2 regions of the Virgibacillus sp. L01 genome follow, and region 1 is predicted to be linked to the other one. Evidence: a T-box and tRNA genes for the amino acid it is inferred to sense, from the RefSeq annotation. Region 1 holds a T-box; the other holds one or more tRNA genes.
The links. The T-box of region 1 lies ahead of alaS (alanine--tRNA ligase). A T-box ahead of a tRNA ligase gene usually reads a tRNA of that ligase, here a tRNA-Ala.

Region 1 (10,663 bases):
CCTTGTAAAATCATTACAGCTGCCATCTTGTCTATTACTTTTTTTCTTTTCTTTCTGCTGACATCAGCCTGCAGCAGGACTCGTTCTGCTGCAATAGTTGTAAGCCTTTCATCCCAAAGAATTACAGGGATATTGTATGATTCTTCAATATGTTTTGCGTATCTCTCGGATGCTTTTCCTCGTTCACCAATCGTATTATTCATATTTTTTGGCAATCCTATTACAGCTTTTTCAATTTCATGTTCCTTTAAAATTTTTTCAAGCTGTTCATCAGCAGAATGTATTTCCTGCTCATCCCACCTTATTGTGGTCAGACCTTGTGCAGTCCAGCCAAATGCGTCGCTCACAGCGATACCAATTGTTTTCGAGCCAACATCTAATCCTATTATTTTCATTTATCTATCCTTTTGTTCTTCTAGATAAAATTTCACCAATTCTTCAATTACCTCGTCACGCTCAACTTTTCGTATTAAGTTCCTTGCATCATTATACCTTGGTATATATGCAGGGTCACCAGATAATAAATAACCCACAATTTGATTGATCGGGTTATAACCTTTTTCCTTAAGTGCACCATGGACAGTAAACAGAATTTCCTTTATGTCCTGATCAAAAGGTTCCTCCGAAAAATTAAATTTCATTGTTTTATCAATAGAGCTCATAGTGACACCTCATTCCATGTTTTGCCTTATTCATATTCTAACATGTTTACTGTTATTATTATATCTTTTTTTGTCAGATAGAATACAAGCTATTTTTTAATACTTTTCTCTTCTACATATTTATTTGCAAGCTTTAATGCATCATTAATCTTATTAGGATCTTTACCGCCGGCCTGAGCCATATCCGGGCGACCGCCACCACCGCCGCCACATAGTTCAGCAGCTTCTTTAATTAAATTACCAGCATGTAAGCCATCTTCAATTAAATCTTTTGATATACCGGCAGCAAGCTGCACTTTTTGGTTATTCTCTGCTGCTAGCAGTATAACGCCTGATTCTAATTTTTGTTTCAAGTCATCAACCATGTTCCGAAGCTGATTCATGTCCTTAACATTCACCTGCTGCGCTAGAACATTAACACCCTTTACCGTTTTCACTTGTTCCATTATCGATGATGCTTCAGAATTTGAAAGTTTGGCACTCAGTGATTCATTAGCTTTCTGCAGTGACTTAATTTCCTGAAACAAACCTTGCACTTTTTCCGGAGTCTTCTCTTCATTTGTTTTTAGTAGCTGTGCTGTTGATTGTAACACGTCAAGCTTATTATTTACATACTCATACGCCTGTTTACTGGAAATCGCTTCAATTCTCCTTGTACCAGCACCTATACCTGTCTCAGATACAAGTTTAAACAGACCAATTTCAGCTGTATTTTTAACATGACAGCCACCACATAATTCAATACTATAATCCCCTATTTGAACTACACGAACAATATCCCCGTATTTTTCACCAAATAGAGCCATTGCTCCCATTTCTTTAGCATCATCTATTTTCTTATTATCAATAACTAATGGTAATGAGGCCCATATTTTTTGATTTACAATTTGTTCAATCTGCTGTAGCTCTTCCTGTTTTACGGAACCGAAATGTGAAAAGTCAAATCGCAATCGGTCTGGGGTCACCATAGAACCAGCCTGATTCACGTGGTCACCGAGCACATCTTTTAAAGCCTGGTGTAACAAGTGTGTTGCAGTATGGTTCTTGATAATAGCTGTTCGAAATCCTTTATCAACTATTGCCTTTAAACTGCTTCCAGTATACAGCTCACCATCTTTCACACGTACCCGGTGAATATGTTGACCTTTTGGATCTTTTTGAACATCTTCAACATATGCTGAAGCAGTATCCGTATAAATCCAGCCATTATCAGCAGTCTGTCCTCCACTCTCAGCATAGAATGGAGTTTCTTGTAAGAACAGCATTACTTCTTCTCCAGCCGTGGCTTTATCCACTACATCACTTCCACTTACGATTGCCGTAATTGTTGTATCTGTTTCTAAATGATTATAGCCAATAAACGTACTATCTGCTTCTATCTCACTTAATATACCATCCTGTACTTGCATAGAGTCTACCTTTTGACGTGCATTTCTAGCTCGTTCACGCTGCTTTTCCATCTCTTCTTTAAAACCTTCTTCATCAATAGTAAATCCCTGTTCTGCTACATATTCTTCAGTTAGTTCTTTAGGAAAACCGTACGTATCATATAGTTTGAACACTTCATTCCCTGGAAAAACATCGCTTCCTTTACTTTTTTCTTTTGACATAATTGATGTCAGAATATCCAAGCCATCATTTAATGTTTCATGGAAGCGTTGTTCCTCAATTTCAACAATGCTTTCAATATTCTTTTGTTGTTTGACTACCTCAGGGTAAAAGTCTTTCATAATTTCTCCAACAACAGGGACCAATTGATACATAAATGGCTTATCTATACCAATTTGCTTAGCAAAGCGCACCGCACGTCGCAACAATCTTCTTAACACATATCCTCTGCCTTCGTTTGATGGTAGCGCATTATCTCCTATTGCAAATGTTACTGTCCTGACATGATCCGCAATGACTTTGAATGCTGTATCATCTGCAGTATTCTTGCCATATACTCTTCCGGACAGTTCTTCAGTTTTCCTGATTATTGGCATGAACAAATCCGTCTCAAAGTTAGTTGGAACGTCTTGAATAACCGACACTACCCGTTCTAGTCCCATACCAGTATCAATATTTTTCTTAGGTAATGGTGAGTAAGTATCGTCAGGATTATGGTTAAATTGAGAAAATACTAAGTTCCATATCTCCAGGTAACGTTCATTTTCACCGCCAGGATAAAGTTCAGGATCATTTGGATCGCTCCCATAATGTTCACCACGGTCATAGAATATCTCAGTATTTGGTCCACTCGGTCCCTCACCGATATCCCAAAAATTCTCTTCAAGACGAATAATACGTTCTTCCGGGATTTTAACGTCATGTAGCCAAATATCATATGCCTCATCATCTTCAGGATGGACAGTTACAGCCAATCGTTCAGGATCAAAACCGATCCACTTATCACTGGTTAAAAACTCCCATCCCCATTCAATTGCTTCTTTTTTAAAATAATCACCAATTGAAAAATTGCCAAGCATTTCAAAAAACGTATGATGTCTTGCGGTAAATCCTACGTTTTCAATATCATTTGTCCGGATTGATTTTTGTGCATTAACCAGCCGCGGATTATCTGGGATAACCCGACCATCAAAATACTTTTTTAATGTTGCAACACCACTATTAATCCATAACAATGTTGGATCCTCTTTTGGTACTAAAGATTCACTTGGTTCAACACGGTGTCCTTTTTCTTTGAAAAAGTCTAGAAACATTTGTCGTACCTGTGCTGAAGTTAACTGTTTCATAATTCCGCCTCCATTATTTAAAATTATTCTATAACAATAAAAAAATCCCCTCTCTGCATGCATGCAGGGACGAGATATTCGCGGTACCACCCTAATTATGGACAATATTTTTATCCATCACTTTGTCATTATAACGGTATGCGACCGACGGTTATTAACCGTACTCCAGTTTAGCTTTCCATGTCTCTTCATTAGGATCTCTTGCAGCCCGAAGGAAATCCCTCTCTTAAATGAGCGGATCATGTACTTAGAACTTTCAACGTATTTTAATATTAATTTACTAGTTATTCGATATTATAGAAAACAAAAGCAGAAATGTCAATTATATCGACTGCTTGCAAATAAATGTGTTATGATTACATTCAATATTGTTAACACTGGTACAGCCAATATCATTCCAACTACACCACTTAATTGACCGCCCAAAAGCAATGCAAATATGATGGCAACCGGGTGAATGCTAATACTTTTCCCTACGATATATGGAGATAATAAATTACCTTCAATTAACTGGATGATGAAGATACTGAGTAATACCATTAATACCATTTCACCAGAAGTTGCAGCGGTTATTGCGACAGCAGGAATTGCACCGATAATCGGTCCGAAGTATGGAATGATATTTGTTAGTCCAATGATTATCGCTAATAACAAGGCATATTTAACATCTAAGATATAAAATGCCAGAAATGTTGTTAAGGTTACAAATAGACAAACCAGTAATTGCCCACGAATATAATTTCCCAGGCTTTTATCTATCGCATGAGTCAAATCACTGATTCGTGCTTGATAGTTCGATGGAACCCATTTTTTAAAATAGTTTTTTATTTTGACAAAATCCTTTAGAAAATAAAAAACTAATACAGGAATTACAGTGAGGAACACGATCAAATCGAATACTTTTGTAAATCCTCTTACAAGGTCGGTCAGAAGATTCTCAATAAAAGATTCTATATCGTAAATCAACTCATCCATCTTATCATGTACTGTTTCCGGCAAAAAGGAAGTGTACTCGTATAAGCTGTACACAAAATTGCGGTACATGTCAATTAAGTGCGGCAGCTGCTTATTTAAATCACTTAACTGGTGAATGACTGCGGGGTAAACCCGGTAAATTAAATAAGCAGTACCTCCAAAAAATAAGAGATAAATTATTAAAATAGCAATACTCTTAGGAATATTAAAATGATGCATTTTTTTGATGACGGGATAAATGAGATAAGCGATAAGAATAGCAATTAAAAAAGGTGAAAGCAAATACCAAAGAAAAGAAAAGAAAGCTCCAAAAATCGGGGAAAGTTTTACAAATAGAAATATAAACAGTAATACAACAATTCCGGTAATGGCCCAATACAGCACATCTAATGGTTTTTTACCTTTAAACATATCTTACACTCCCTAGCAGAAATATAGCTTTCATTTACTACTAAGGGTTACCATTGGATTTTCCGTTCATCTTCAGAAAACAGATCATCAAGTGAACTTAAAGATCCGTCTGCTTCAACCTGATGGATTGTTAACTCATTTCCAGACACTGACAGCTCGATAAAACAAGTCCAGCAATAATATTGCTGAGATCCTATTTTCCCTATATCTTTACCATTACAATTCGGGCACACGAACATAATCAAAGCTCCTTTAGTCTTTTTTCCTATGCTTGCCCGAATCTTAAAAAATATACTAATGAATTACATGAAATCATAAGGTGATATTTCCTTTTCTTCCTCATCCTCATACATATTTATTGGAATATCCTGTAGCCTATCATTCAATTGTTCTGGCAATGTGGTATAACGCCTATTTGTATCCAGTGTACTTACTCCACGTAAAAATGCATTTTGCTGACCACAAATAATTAATGACTTTTTACTCCTGGTTATGCCAGTATACAGCAGGTTTTTACGCAGCATCCTATTATACGAAGATACGACAGGCATAATCACAATTGGAAATTCGCTCCCTTGTGATTTATGAATTGAAATACAATAAGCATGCATGATATTTACATAATCTTTCCGTTCATAAACTACTTCTTTGCCTTCAAAATCAATTACTAATTGTTCTACATGATCTACATTTTCATCTTCTTCAAATATAGCTACTATTTCTCCAATGTCCCCATTAAAGACACCATCTTCTGGCTTATTGACAAGCTGAAGTACTTTATCCCCTGTTCGATACACAATATCGTTCATTTTAACTTCACGCTTTGTTGATGATTTAGGATTTACCAACGTTTGTAACTGCTGATTAATGACTGTTATTCCAGCTTGTGACCGATACATTGGTGCCAAGACTTGAATATCTCTTAACTCAACACCTTTATCTTTCGCTTTGTGAAACACCTTTGTGATGACATCAATCATCTGATGCTCCACGCAAGGGATAAAACTGAAATCCTTATCATTAGATAAGGATTCAGCTGTACACGTGTCATGTTTAATCAAATGTGCCAGTTGAATTATTTTTGAACCTTCTTTTTGCCTATACACTTCATTAAGGCTTACGACAGGAATTAATTCGCTGCCTAACAAATCAGCTAACACTTGGCCGGGCCCAACGGATGGAAGCTGATCTTCATCACCTACAAGTAACACTTGCATATCATCCGGAATTGCCTTAAACAGACTATTTGCCAGCCATATGTCAACCATAGAGAACTCGTCTATAATTAAAAACTTTCCAGATAACTGTTCATTTTCATTTTTTTCAAAACCATCTCTTCCGTCCCAGCCCAGCAATCGATGAATAGTCACTGCCGGTAGACCGGTAGATTCTGTTAAGCGCTTGGACGCTCTTCCAGTAGGCGCTGTTAAAATAAATGGAAAATCTGTCTCTGAATCATAGTCACCAGGATTAGTTGAGACATTGTGTATTGCTGCATATGATTTCAAAATCCCTTTGATCACAGTCGTTTTCCCTGTTCCGGGTCCACCCGTAACGATCATTAATTTTGACTTTAAAGCATGGTTTATCGCGTTAAATTGCTCTTTTCCATAACTTAATACCTCTGATTCTTCAATATCACCAATAATCTTCATCAGTTCAGCCATCGTTGTATCCTGTTCAATAGGTTTTTTCATCAGACGGTTGATATTAGAAGCAAACCCATCTTCAGCATAATAAAGTGAAGGCAGATACACGTTTCCATCCTTCATGATAATAGCTTTTTCCTTATTTAAATCTTCCAGACGGTTAGAAACCATGTCCACTGTCAGCGACTGTTCAGGATTTAAAAGCAGGTCCAGCACCTGTTTCACACAATTATCAATAGGTAAATACACATGCCCATCCTGAATATTCCTCTGTAAAATATAAATACACCCAGCACCAATTCTGTTTGGATGTGTTAGTGATAAGCCATTTTGCTGGGCGATTTGATCAGCTGTCCGAAAGCCAAACCCTTCAATATCAAATACATATTGATATGGATCATTTTGCAGCACATCAATTGCTTCGTCTTTATATTCCTGGTAAATCTTTTGAGCCATTTTCAATCCAATTCCATATTTGGATAAATGCACAACAATGTGTTCAAATCCCTGATTTTCCTGCAATGTTTTGCTGAGTAATTCGGATTTTTCTTTTTTTAACCCAGGGACATCATTTAACACTTCATCGTTATTTAATATTTTTGAAATTGCACTTTCACCTAGCACATCAACTACCCTTGTAGCTGTTTTTTCACCTATACCATAAAATAAATCACTGGATAAATAAGCAATCAATCCGTCTTTTGTATCCGGAATATATGTCTCAAACGATTTAACCTGATATTGCATACCGAATTTAACATGTTTTTCAAAATCACCATAAAAACGATAAATCGTCGCATCCTGCAGGTCGGAGAAATAACCTTTCACAACAATTTCCTTGTCTTTGGTATTCTCATTTGTATCATGAACTTTTATTTTAGCAATCGAGAAATGTTCATTCTTATTTTGAAAAATCATATATAAAAGTTCACCTTTTATATAGCCTTGATCTGTATTAGATTGCTCATCCAGTATCATTTAAACAACCTCACAATCTTACATATCCGTGTTATTCAGCAACTCTTCAATCTGACTTTTTCCATTTGCTGCCAGTGTGTGTTCCGGCTGTATTTCCAGCGCTTTCTCAAAATGGTCCAATGCATCTGATAGATTCTCGTCATATATTGAAATTACACCCAAATTATAATGTGCGTCACTATGTTGTTCTTCCAGTTTCAATACATTTTTAAAAACCGTTCTTGCGTCTTTAATATGGTCACTCTGTGCCAACGTCAACCCGTACTGGAATAGTACTTCCGCATCATCCGGATCAAGCTCGGTTGCCCGTAACAAATATGGTAATGCAAGCTTGAAATGCTCTTCATGATAAAAGGTCATGCCTAGCATGAAGTAAACATCTGCTTCGACCAGACCGATATCTATAGCCTTCTGAAAATTTTCCTGTGCTTTCGGATAAACCGACTCTTCATAATAAACATTACCAAGTCCATAATATGCAGTCGCCGCATGTTCATCAAGTTCTATTGCCTTCTCAAAGAAACGCTGTGCACGTTCAAGATCATTGACATGAAGGAGTAAGTTTCCGAAATTAATATAGCCGAGGGGGTTTTCCGGGTTTTCTTCGATGACTTTATTGAAGATTTCTGCAGCCTCTTCATATTTCTGTTCCTTCATTAAATTTATTGCTTCCTGATTTCTGTCCATCTTTTGTAAATCCTCCAATAATTAGAAACTTGGTTTATCTATAGTGACGAAAGCTTTACTTCGAATTATGCAGTAACTAATAAATAAAATAGAGGGGACCACTTGATGATCCCTCTCATTATCCTACGTAATCCAAGTAAGTTTCATCTTTAATAACTTCATCAATTGTGCCTCCACCTAAGCATACTTCTCCATCATAAAATACAACTGCTTGTCCAGGTGTAATGGCACGTTGTTTTTCATGGAATTCAACATGTACCTTGTTATCTTCCAGTTTATGAACTGTAACCGCACTATCCTTTTGCCGATACCGGAACTTAGCTGTACATGTAACTGATCCTTCACCAGGGACTTTGATCCAGTTTACCTCAGATGCTATCAATCCGTCTGAATAAAGTTTCTCATTATCAAAGCCTTGTTCCACATATAAAATATTTTCTTCCAGGTTTTTTCCAACGACAAACCATGGATCACCTGAACCACCTATACCTAGGCCTTGGCGCTGACCTATTGTGTAATACATAAGACCATCATGCTTTCCCTTTTCAATACCCGTTAATGTCTTCATCAGACCAGGTTGTGCAGGTAAATACTCACTTAAGAACTCTTTGAAGTTTCGTTCGCCAATGAAACAAATACCAGTACTGTCTTTCTTAGTTGCCGTAACAAGGTCATACTCCATAGCAATCTCACGTACTTCTTTTTTATTCATATGCCCTAAAGGAAACATAACTTTTGCCAGTACATCCTCTGTCAATTGATTCAGAAAGTATGTCTGGTCCTTATTATCATCAACACCACGCAACATTTCGTATTCACCATCAGTTTTTCTAACTTGTGCATAATGACCTGTTGCCAGATAGTCTGCACCCAAGGATGTAGCATGTTCAAGGAATGCTTTAAATTTTATCTCTTTATTGCACATTACGTCAGGATTCGGGGTTCTTCCTGCTTTATATTCGTCCAAGAAATAAGTAAATACTTTATCCCAATATTGCTTTTCAAAATTCACGGCAAAGTAAGGAATATCCAGTTGATTACAAACCCTTACTACATCATCATAGTCATCTGTTGCAGTACAAACACCATTTTCATCAGTATCATCCCAATTTTTCATAAAGATACCAACAACATCATAACCTTGCTCCTTCAGCAGTAATGCGGCTACGGAAGAATCAACACCTCCACTCATTCCAACAACTACTCTTATATCTTTATTGCTACTCATTACTTTCACCACCTTCTATGCTGTTAATCGTTTAACGATTTTCACTACTCTATTTGCAGCTTCCTCTATATTCTCGGTTGTATTAAAAATACCAAAACTAAAGCGTATTGAATTGGTTGTCCGTTCATCATTCTCGCCATACATTGCTGCCAGAACATGTGATGGCTCAACTGACCCGGCGGTACATGCACTTCCGCTTGAAGCAGCAATTCCATCTAAATCAAAATTAGTAAGGAGCGACTCCACATTCGTACCTGGGAAACTAATATTTACAATCGACGCAATAGATTTTTTTTCATCACCATTTATCTCAAAATTGATCCCACTATCCGATAGGTGCGAAATAAATTGATCCTTAAAACCCTGATAGGAAGTATTTCTGTCCGTTTTGTTATTGATTGCTAAGTCTACTGCTTTTTGGAAACCAACAGCACCAGCAACATTCTCTGTACCGGGCCGACGTTTTCGCTCTTGTTCGCCCCCAAACTGAAGGGCTTCTATTTTTACATTATTTGCGGCATACAAAAAGCCAATACCTTTAGGCCCATTTATTTTATGGGATGAAACTGTCAGCATATCAATACCGTATTCTTTTACATCAATATCCAATAACCCATAAGCCTGTACTGCATCCGTATGAAAATAAATCTCCTGATAATCTTTTAAAACATTACCGATTTCCTGAATAGGCTGAATCATCCCAGTTTCATTATTTACATACATAATAGAAACCAAAATTGTTTCATCAGTTAAAGCATTTTTTAAGTCATCTACTGATACTAACCCATTTTCACCGACCGGTAAATATGTCACACGAAATCCTTGGTTTTCAAGGTGTTCTGCAGTATGAAGTGTAGCATGATGTTCCTGAACAGTTGTTATGACATGTCGCCCTCTATCTTTATTAGCAAATGCAGTACCAATCAAAGCCAGGTTATCTGCTTCTGTTCCTCCACTGGTTATTATAATATCTTTTTCATTTGCATGAATACTTTTGGCCATCGTTCGTCTTGCTTGATCAAGATACTTTCTTGCTTTCCTCCCAAACGAGTGGACACTTGATGGATTACCAAAAACATCTTCAAACACAGGATTCATAGCACTGACAACTTGTTTATCCATCGGTGTTGTAGCGGCATGATCCATGTAAATACCTTCCATATTTCACAAATCCTTCCTATCTTATACTATCTGTTACGTTAGATATAAAACATATATGCATCCTGTTGATGATCATCCTGATGATGTTTTAGATCTTCTAATGTTGTTGTATCCAGTACGTCTTTGACTGCGTCTCTGATTCGAATCCACAGAGCCTGTTTTGCTGGCTCTTCATTT
Region 2 (10,663 bases), on a different contig from region 1:
TCTTATTGATTATTCGAAATTATCTAAAAAGTGACTTGACATTTAAAAAATGAATCAATAGAATATAATTAACAAGTAACATTTACATAGAGGAAGTGACTGTCTTTTGTCTTTACGTGAGGAGAAAACAGCAAAGAAAAAAGAAGAGATTTTGCAATCTGCTGTGAGTATTTTATCCGAAAAGGGTTATCATGGGACAACCATGGAGGAGATTGCAGCAAAGCTATTAATGACAAAAGGATCTGTTTATTATTATTTTAAGGATAAACAGAATTTGTTATTTGAAAGTCAAATCATGATTTTAAATCGAAGTATCCAAAACATGGAGTCTATTAACAACCAAAATGTAAGCGTTATCAAAAAAATAAGGAAGGCCATGATGGCCCATATTGAGTATGCAATCAGGGAAAGGTCCGGATTTGTGATGATGTTTAATCCGGAGCAAATTTTTTCACCTTCACAGTTGGAAGAGATTTTTCAATTAAGGGATGCGTACGGAAAAGGCTTTGATCGGTTGATAGAAGAAGGAATTGAAGCTGATGTTTTTAGGGCGATGGATGTAAAGATAGTCCGGAACATTATTTTAGGAGCAATAAACTGGGTTACACAGTGGTATTCTGACCAAGGGAAAAAAGATGAGACCGAAATGGCCGAATTGATTGCTGATTATGTGATGCAAATTTTAATTAAAGATAAAGGATGATCTTAAAGGAGGAACTCATAATGGAAGTTAATCATAGTGTTGCAGTTGTCACCGGTGGAGCTTCAGGATTAGGGGAAGCCACCGTTCGGAATATAGTTTCACAAGGCGGAAAAGCTGTAATCCTGGATTTACAGACAGAGAAAGGCAATGACCTTGCAGCAGAATTAGGAGAAAAGGCGATGTTCGCTAAAACTGATGTCACGGATGAATCCAGTGTGGTATCGGCATTAAACAATGCTGTTGAAACATTTGGACATGTTAATATTCTCGTTAATTGCGCTGGGATTGGTGAAGCGAAAAGAACGTTAAGTAAGAATAACGAAGCCCATGATTTAGATTCTTTTTCAAAAGTGATTGGCATCAATTTAATTGGTACATTTAATATGATTCGGTTAGCTTCTGAAAAGATGGCAGCCAATGGACCTGATCATACTGGAGAAAGAGGCGTAATTATTAATACGGCGTCTGTTGCTGCTTATGAAGGACAAATGGGGCAGGCAGCATATAGTGCATCAAAAGGCGGAATCGTGGGGATGACGCTGCCAATTGCAAGGGACCTTTCCAAGCTTGGAATCAGAGTAATGTCTATTGCCCCAGGCCTATTTGAAACACCATTATTTGCCGGACTACCTGATAAGGCACGTGAAGCTTTGGAAAAAATGACACCGTTTCCATCAAGGTTGGGCCGACCTGATGAGTATGCGCAATTAGTTCAAAGTATTATTACGAACCCGATGTTAAATGGTGAAACGATTCGCTTGGATGGCGCGATCAGGATGCAGCCACGGTAATTATTTTATATAGAAAAAGAGGTGCAATTCATGAGCAGAAGTTATTTAAAAGAAGAGCATGAAATTTTTCGTAGCTCTTTACGAAAATTTCTGGAGAAGGAAGCAGTACCGTTTATTGAACAATGGGAAAAAGAGAAACAAATACCTAGGTCATTCTGGAAAAAGGCGGGAGAACAGGGCTATCTTTGTCCCCAAGTTGATGAAGCATATGGGGGGTTAGGTGCTGACTTTGGTTATGCCGTTGTTATTTCTGAAGAGTTTGATCGGGTTATTGTTGGTATGGTTGGGTTCGGGCTTCACAATGATATCGTGATTCCATATATCGAATCATTTGGTACAGAAAAGCAGAAACAGCGCTGGCTGCCCGGTGCAATTAGAGGTGATTTAGTTTCTGCTATCGCCATGACAGAACCAGGAGCAGGGTCAGATCTTGCAGCTATTCAGACGACAGCCATAAAAGATGGTGATGACTACATTATCAATGGTGAAAAAACGTTTATCTCAAATGGACATTCTGCTGATATAGCAGTGGTGGTTTGTAAAACAGATCCAAAAGCAAATCCGCCGCATAAGGGGGTTAGCCTGTTTGTAGTAGAGAATGGTACACCAGGATTTTCGAAGGGTAAAAAACTTCAAAAAATTGGACAGCATGCAAATGATACAAGTGAATTAATTTTTGAGAATGTTCGTGTTCCAGGTGATAATCTGCTTGGGGAGGAAGGTAAAGGATTTTATTATTTAATGGAAAAGCTTCAACAGGAACGATTAATGGTTTCCATTCAGAGTATGGCTTCTGCAGAAACGATGCTCAATCAAACAATTAGCTATGTCAAACAGCGGAAAGCATTCGGGAAGAGTATCAGCCAGTTTCAAAACACGCAATTTAAACTTGCTGAAATTCAGACAGAGATTGAAATAGGCAGAACGTTTGTAGATAGATTGATAGATGACCATATGGAAGGAAAGGATATTGTAACAGAAGTATCGATGGCAAAATGGTGGACAACGGATTTATCAAAAAAAGTTGCAGCAGAATGCCTTCAACTACATGGTGGTTACGGATATATGGAAGAGTATGAGATTGCCAGAAGATATCGGGATGTTGCTGTATCGTCTATTTATGCTGGAACCAATGAGATTATGAAAATGATTATTGCGAAAAAAATGGAGTTATGAATACCCTTCTGATTAAAGAGGTGAAGTATATTGAAATTTGGGGACATATCGATTGGTGATGTTTATTCAACCAATCCTGTAACAGTTACGAAAGAAAGCATTCTGGAATTCGGACAGAAATATGATCCGCAATATTTTCATACAGATGAAGCAGCGGCTAAAGAAAGTCTATATGGGTCACTGATTGCATCAGGTTTCCAAACGTTAGCGGTAGTCTGGGCTGAATGGATAGAAATGGACATCCTGGGGCGTGACTGTGTAGGCGGTGCTGGTGCGGACATGCAGTTTAAGGCACCGGTAATCCCAAATGATCAACTCAAGGGCCAATTTAAGGTTGGGAATAAACGAATGCTTTCTGATGAAAAAAGAGGGATATTAACGATTGAAGTCATAATTTATAACCAAGAAGAAGAGGAAGTATTGTCTGCTCAAACAAATGTATTTGTATTAGTTTAGGATAAATGTAAGGGTTTTGATTATGTTTGAAGCAGCGAGGAGGAGTTCATATTGCCGTTGAAGTCTACAAGTGTACTTGATTTGACCCGGTTACTGCCTGGTCCGTACTGTACAATGTTATTAGCAGATTTTGGTGCGGAAGTTATAAAAGTAGAGGATCCGGATAGTGGTGATTATGCAAGAGCATTTTATCCGAAGATTGCTGGAAACAGTGCGATGTTCCATTCACTCAATCGGAATAAGAAGAGTGTCTGTCTAAATTTAAAATTACTAGAAGATAAACAGGTGTTTCTGGAAATGGTTAAAAATGCAGACGTTGTTGTTGAATCATTTCGTCCGGGGGTGATGGAACGCCTTGGTTTGAGCTATGAACAATTAAAAGCAGTCAATCCCGGACTTGTATATTGTGCCATTACAGGATATGGCCAGACAGGTCCATACGCAAACCGTCCTGGTCACGATCTGAATTATCTCAGCTATGCCGGTTTACTGGATTTGATGGGCGAAAAAGATGGAAATCCAATTATTCCTGCAACAACAATTGCCGATATTGGCGGTGGTGCCTACCCAGCTGTTACAGGTATTTTAATGGCTCTTTTGAATAAAGAAAAAACAGGAAAGGGACAATTTATTGATATTTCGATGCTGGATAACGTGATTTCATGGATGCAAACGTTGCTACCTGATTATTTGGCTACAAACAATAATCCAAAGAGAGGGGAGCAAATGCTGGATGGCGGGAAAGCTTGCTATGCAGTTTATGAAACAATCGATGGACGTTATATATCAGTAGGAGCACTGGAACCGAAATTTTGGACTGCGTTTTGCAAAGCAATTGGCAAGAGCGAATTTATTCCCCTGCAAGATGACCCATTAGATAAGCAGCTTCAGTTAAAACAAGAAATACAACGCATTATTCTAACAAAAACACTATCAGAATGGATGGAAGTTTTTTCAGAAATTGACGCATGTGTATCACCAGTTCTAACTTTTCAGGAGATGATTAAAGATCCGCAAATTATTTCACGTGGGATGATTCAACAGATAAATGATTCCGCATTGGGTCATGTGAGGCAGATTGGTGTTCCGATTAAATTATCTGAAACACCTGGTGCTATTCGTTCCTCTGCGCCAAAAATTGGGGAACATACGGATGAAGTTATGAAGGGAATGGGGGTGCTGCGATAAGGTGAAAGATAGTTTCAGCTGAAACGGTTGGCCTATTGTTAAAAACTAAATTCAGGAGGTTTTTGAATGGATATAGGTACTACATTAGTTAGAAATGCTAGAAGTACACCACATAAAACGGCGATACATTATGGGGAGAAGATTTATTCATATGTTGAATTTAATCGTGAAGTAAACAAACTTGCAAATGGGTTAATTTCCAGAGGTGTTAAAACAGGCGATAAAATAGCACTGATGATGAAAAACTCCGACACGTACATGGTAACGTTCTATGCAATTATGAAGGCTGGTGCAGTCGCTGTTCCTGTCAATTTTCGTTTGACAGCCAAAGAAGTAGGCTACATTTTAAATGATTCGGATTCTTCTATCGTCTTTTTCGATGGTGAATATGCTGAATTAGTTAATGAAGCTTCAACTGAAAAGGTAGCATTACAGGTCTCTGCAGGCCCTACAACAAACGGTCAAATCAGATTGGAAGAGGTAACGACAATTAACGAATCTGAACCGGAAATAACTGTGGAAGAATGGGATGATGCAGAAATCCTGTACACGTCAGGTACTACCGGAAATCCAAAAGGGGCTTTATTTGACCATCATCGCATCCTCCATGTCGCTTTCTCCACATCAATTATGATGAAAATTGGCACAGAAGACAATCTTTTCCATGTTGCACCACTTTTCCACTCTGCTCAGTTAAATCTATTTATGATTACTGCTACGTATCTTGGGAGCACCCAGGTAATCCATCAGAATTTTGATCCTGTTCAAGCATTAAAAGCAATTGACGAACATCAAATTAGTCTATTTTTTGGAATCCCTACCATGTATAACTTTTTTCTACAGGTTCCGGATAAAGAAAAATATAATTTGTCATCTGTAAAAAGATGTGGCTATGGTGCAGCACCTATGCCTGTCCCACTTTTAGAAAAATCTATGGAAATGTTCGGTCATGATCAATTTTTCAATATGTGTGGTTTAACAGAAGGCGGACCAGGTGGCGTTCTGCTTTGGCCTGAAGATCATAAAACGAAACTTGGCGCCGGCGGCCGGGCGATGCTGAACACGGAAGCAAGAGTCGTAACAGACTCAGGTGAAGATGTTCATCCAGGGCAAGTCGGTGAATTTATTATCCGTAGTGAAATGGTCATGAAAAGCTATTACAACAACCCTGAAGAAACACAAAAAGTCCTGCACGACGGGTGGCTTTATACAGGAGACTTGGCCACTATCGATGAAGAAGGCTATGTAACACTGGTAGATCGGAAAAAGGACATGATTATTTCCGGCGGCGAAAATGTGTATTCAACTGAGGTTGAACAAGTGCTGTATAAACACCCAAAAATACTGGAAGTAGCTGTTGTTGGATTACCTGATGAGACATGGGGTGAGCGGGTTGTTGCAATTGTCGTGGCGAAGCAGGGGGAAACGATTGATTATGTAGAATTAAAGGATTTCTGCAGGGAGCATCTTGCAGGTTATAAAATGCCTACTGACTTCTTTGAAGAGAATGAATTGCTGCGGAATGCCTCAGGAAAAGTGATGAAATATAAACTGCGTGAATCGTTAAAAACAGGATCCAGTAACCACTAAAGGGGGAGATTTAGAATGATGAATACGCCTTTAACACTCGTTTCGTTAATAGAGCGTGCTGAAAAGTATTTTCCGAAGAAAGAAATAATCTCGCGTACCCAAGGTGGGATTCACCGGCTCAACTATCAAGAAATCAGCAAACGTACCAGGGCTCTCTCAAGTGCCTTGGGAAAATTGGGTGTTCAAAAAGGTGATAGAGTCGGAACATTTGCATGGAATCACCACCGCCATTTGGAGGCTTATTTTGGCAGATAGGAAAGTATAAAACTTTCCTACTGCATAAGTGCAACTAAGGCATTCGCAATTAAAGGCTTGGCGAATGCCAAGTTTTCTAACGATACCATCCATGGGTGCAGTTTTACACACCATTAATATCCGATTGGCAGAGGAGCATCTTGTATACATTATTAATCATGCAGAGGATAAAGTACTTTTAATTGATGTAGACTTACTACCGTTAATTGAGAAAATAAAAGATAAATTACCAACTGTTGAAGCCTTTATTGTTATGTCGGATGAAGAAAAACCGCCAGAGAGTAAGATAGAACCGCTTTATTCATATGAAGCGCTGGTTTCAGAAGGTGATGAAGCATACCAATTTTCAATGGATATTGAGGAAGAAGATCCTGCAGGGATGTGTTATACGTCAGCTACAACCGGAAAGCCAAAGGGTGTCGTGTATTCACATCGGGGTATTGTTTTACACAGTATGGTGCTAAGTATGGCTGATACTGCAGCAATTTCAGAATCAGATGTCCTGATGCCGGTGGTCCCAATGTTCCATGCAAATGCCTGGGGAATGCCTTTTGTGGCAACTTGGCTTGGTTCGACACAAGTTCTTCCTGGGCCGATGATGACACCGAAGATACTTGCCGAGCTTATTGAGTCATATAAGGTAACGCTAACGGCAGGGGTTCCAACAATTTGGCTAGGTTTGCTTAACGAATTGGAAAAAGGAAACTATAATATGGAAAGTTTACGCGCTGTTCTATGCGGTGGGGCAGCTGCTCCTAAAGGGATGATTCGAGCGTTTGAATCAGAACATGGCATTCCGTTTATCCATGCATACGGTATGACAGAAACCACGCCGCTTGTAACCCTTGCCCGACTAAAAAGTTATCAGACAGAACTACCTGAAGAAGACAGACTGGAAATTCGATCAAAACAGGGAATGGTTGTTCCAGGGTTGGATGTGAAGGCGATCAATGAAAATGGAGAAATAAATTCAGATGGAAAAGAAATGGGTGAACTGCTTATTCGCGGGTCCTGGATTGCAGATGAATACTATAATGATGACCGAAGCAAGGATGTTTTTCGAGACGGCTGGCTATATACGGGTGATGTTGTTACGATTGATGAAGAAGGATCTATTAAAATAGTTGATCGAACCAAAGATCTTATTAAGAGTGGTGGTGAATGGATTTCTTCGGTTGATTTAGAAAATGCGATAATGGCCCATGAATCTGTTTTTGAAGCTGCGGTTGTATCGATTCCTCACCCAAAATGGCAGGAACGCCCATTAGCATGTGTTGTACTAAAAGAAGATGAACAGTTATCAAAACAGGATATAATTGAATTTTTAGAACCCCAATTTGCGAAATGGTGGTTACCGGATGATGTTATGTTCATTAAGGAAATTCCCAAAACTTCTGTCGGCAAATTCCTGAAAAGAGCATTACGTGAACAGGTGAACGAACAGTTGAATGTGTAAGTATTGTAAGGTGTGGAGCGTTCTAGTAGCGTTCCATTTCTTTTTTTATGGGAAAGCCTGCTATGCTTGAAAAAGCTCACTTGTAATTATCCTTGGTTTTACGTCATACTATACTTGAGATGTTCATTTATTATAGGGGAGGCACTTTTATGCAACGTTTAATGTGTAAAGGAAAGATACATAGAGCTACAGTCACAGAGGCTGAGCTTGATTATGTTGGAAGTATAACGATTGATTGCAAGTTAATGAAGGAAGCAAATATTAAGCCTTATGAAATGGTGCAGATTGCAAACATACGAAATGCGGCAAGATGGAAGACCTATGCCATTCCAGCTCCAGAGGGTTCAAACCGCATTTGCCTCAACGGTCCGCCTGCAAACTTGTTTTCTCCAGATGACCTGGTTATTATTTTGAGCCAAGGACTCATGACCGATGAGGAAATAGAAGATTTAAAGCCTAAAGTGGTATTTGTAGATGAAAATAACGAGATCACCAGTGTTGAGGAACATGATTTACATTTGCCTGAGGGTGTGGAATTATAAGTTAAGTTTACAATGAAGAGCCTGGAGGGTTTTCCGGGCTTTTTTTATATTGTGGGGGCATAGCGGAATTGAATAAAAAGAATAGTTCTCTACAATCTACTGATACAGTAAAACCTACTATTAGGCTGATATACAATCCACTGATTCCAAGTATAGCCCTTATTTCATTTTACACCCTTGAAAACAGTCAAAAAAATGCTATAATAAAGACTGTCCAACTGGGGCATTAGCTCAGCTGGGAGAGCGCTTCGCTGGCAGCGAAGAGGTCATCGGTTCGAGCCCGATATGCTCCATCGTAAACACAATCTACTACTGAGGTGGATTGTGTTTTTATTATGCAGTAAGAAAGTATAAATACTTTCTTACTGCATAAGTACAACTAAGGCTTATCTATATTAAAGCTTGGCGATAACGGAATAAGGATCCGATAAATTCCATGTAAGTAATTATGGCGGATCCTCGTTCCGCTAAATGCTAGAAAAACTGCTCAAAAGTGATTGAAGTGAATCCTCGTTCCGCTAATAGTCTTAAAAGAAAGGGAAATGATGGTGAAAAGGGCAAATAGCGGAATGAGGATCCGAAACCGGTGCCAAAAGTCGTTATTTGAGGCAAATAACGGAATGAGGATTCACTTAGCAACACCGACTAAGCCCTTAGTCAAATAATCCTCACATGCAGACCCACATTTTCAAAATATTTTTTCTTTCCTCTACGTATTCAACTTTCCGGATTTTTGAACGATATAGTTAGTATGAAACTTCTAATAAGATTACATTAAAAATTAAATAACCTACGAGAATGGCAAACTTATTGAAAGGTAAGGACGCAGAGCCACGGGTCTAAGGTCTTATGACTATGATTGCCGGGTTACCGAAAAAAGGATGAAAAGATTAGTAGTTAAACTAATTAAGTCTATCACTTTTGGTAGGCTATTTTTTATTATAGGAAAAGTAGGGAACATCAAGTTTCTCCCCTATCTTCAAGGAGGTACATATCGATGGATAAGACATCAATTATTGGTATTATTATCGGGTTTTTAGCTTTAGGGGTGGGCATGACACTAAAAGGTGTTAGTCCAGCAGCGTTAATTAATCCCGCCGCGTTTATTATTATATTTTTTGGAACAATTGCGTCTGTTTGTATTGCTTTTCCAATGGAAACGATTAAAAGAGTACCGAGCCTTTTTGTCATCCTTTTTAGGGAAGATAAACAGAATGATATAAAACAAACGGTTGATACATTTACTGAATGGGCAGAGCTTACCAGAAAAGAAGGAATACTGACACTTGAAGCTAAAATAGATCAACTGGATGATAGCTTTTTATCATCAGGCATCCAGTTGGCTGTTGATGGGCAATCAACTGAGTTTATTAGAGAGCTTATGTTAGAAAAAGTTGATGCTATGGAAGACAGACATCAAAAAGGAGTTTCAGTCTTTTCGCAAGCTGGGACATATGCTCCGACTCTTGGTGTGTTAGGAGCTGTTGTTGGTCTAATTGCTGCTTTAGGTGACCTGAATGACATGGAGGCTTTAGGACATGCTATTTCTTCAGCTTTTATAGCAACACTGTTTGGTATATTTTCTGGTTATGTATTGTGGCACCCTTTCGCAAACAAACTTAAAGAGAAATCAAAAAAAGAGGTACTAATGAAACAAATCATGATTGAAGGTGTATTATCCATCACAAATGGTGAATCTCCACAGCTGATTCGAGATAAACTAAGTTCCTATTTATCGCCAAGAGAATTGTCGAAATTAGCTCAGGAGGGATCAAATGCGCAGAAAGAAGAAGAATGATGAACTTCATATGAGTGAATCCTGGCTACTTCCTTATGCGGATTTATTAACTCTGCTTTTAGCCTTATTCATAGTGCTGTTTTCGATGAGTGAGTTAGATGCAAAAAAATATGAAGAGCTCTCGCGCGTGTTTAATAGTGAGTTTTCAGGTGGGGAAGGGATACTTGAAGAAAGTAATAGTACAATAGAGATGCCTCAAGATGTGGAAGAAGATGAAGAGGAGACTGAAAAACCTGAGGAAGAGGAAAAATTAAGTAATAGTGAACAAGAGTTAAAAAAATTGGAAATGCTCCAGCAAAGAATAAATAAATATATAAACGAAAATAATCTATCCGAAAAGTTAGGGACCAATCTAAATGGTGAAGGGTTATTAATAACGATCATCAATGATGTAACATTTGATTCAGGAAGCGCTGTGGTGAGAGGAGAAGGCAGGGAAATTGCAAGTGCTATATCAACCTTTCTATACACGGACCCACCACACCAAATAATAGTCAGTGGTCATACAGATGACAGGCCAATTCGCACTAGTGAGTTTTCATCGAATTGGGATTTAAGTGTCATGCGAGCAGTTAACTTTATGCGCCTGATTTTAGAGAATGAAAAGCTTGACCCCAAAACATTCAGTGCAAAAGGATTTGGTGAACATAAACCTATGTTACCTAATACTAATGATCAAAACCGGGCAAAAAATAGACGAGTAGAAGT

Region 2: it has a tRNA-Ala gene. The T-box ahead of alaS (alanine--tRNA ligase) is inferred to sense a tRNA for this amino acid. The anticodon was not compared.

What each region holds. Positions count from the first base shown of each region.
Region 1 covers NZ_JBQQCP010000004.1:20,396-31,058, reverse strand. Annotated here, with positions in the region: gene ruvX (Holliday junction resolvase RuvX) at 1-395, opposite strand, end outside; gene ACTWQM_RS08870 (IreB family regulatory phosphoprotein) at 396-662, opposite strand; gene alaS (alanine--tRNA ligase) at 752-3,397, opposite strand; T-box leader at 3,460-3,666, opposite strand; gene ACTWQM_RS08860 (AI-2E family transporter) at 3,716-4,783, opposite strand; gene ACTWQM_RS08855 (hypothetical protein) at 4,831-5,022, opposite strand; gene recD2 (SF1B family DNA helicase RecD2) at 5,086-7,410, opposite strand; gene ACTWQM_RS08845 (tetratricopeptide repeat protein) at 7,429-8,097, opposite strand; gene mnmA (tRNA 2-thiouridine(34) synthase MnmA) at 8,216-9,325, opposite strand; gene ACTWQM_RS08835 (cysteine desulfurase family protein) at 9,341-10,486, opposite strand; gene cymR (cysteine metabolism transcriptional regulator CymR) at 10,525-10,663, opposite strand, start outside.
Region 2 covers NZ_JBQQCP010000001.1:400,172-410,834, reverse strand. Annotated here, with positions in the region: gene ACTWQM_RS01895 (TetR/AcrR family transcriptional regulator) at 107-703, shown strand; gene ACTWQM_RS01890 (3-hydroxyacyl-CoA dehydrogenase) at 724-1,494, shown strand; gene ACTWQM_RS01885 (acyl-CoA dehydrogenase family protein) at 1,525-2,670, shown strand; gene ACTWQM_RS01880 (MaoC/PaaZ C-terminal domain-containing protein) at 2,701-3,126, shown strand; gene ACTWQM_RS01875 (CaiB/BaiF CoA transferase family protein) at 3,178-4,314, shown strand; gene ACTWQM_RS01870 (class I adenylate-forming enzyme family protein) at 4,381-5,904, shown strand; partial or broken gene ACTWQM_RS01865 (long-chain fatty acid--CoA ligase) at 5,920-7,615, shown strand; gene panD (aspartate 1-decarboxylase) at 7,765-8,157, shown strand; tRNA gene ACTWQM_RS01855 (tRNA-Ala) at 8,378-8,450, shown strand; cyclic di-GMP riboswitch class I at 8,948-9,032, shown strand; gene motA (flagellar motor stator protein MotA) at 9,155-9,955, shown strand; gene motB (flagellar motor protein MotB) at 9,933-10,663, shown strand, end outside.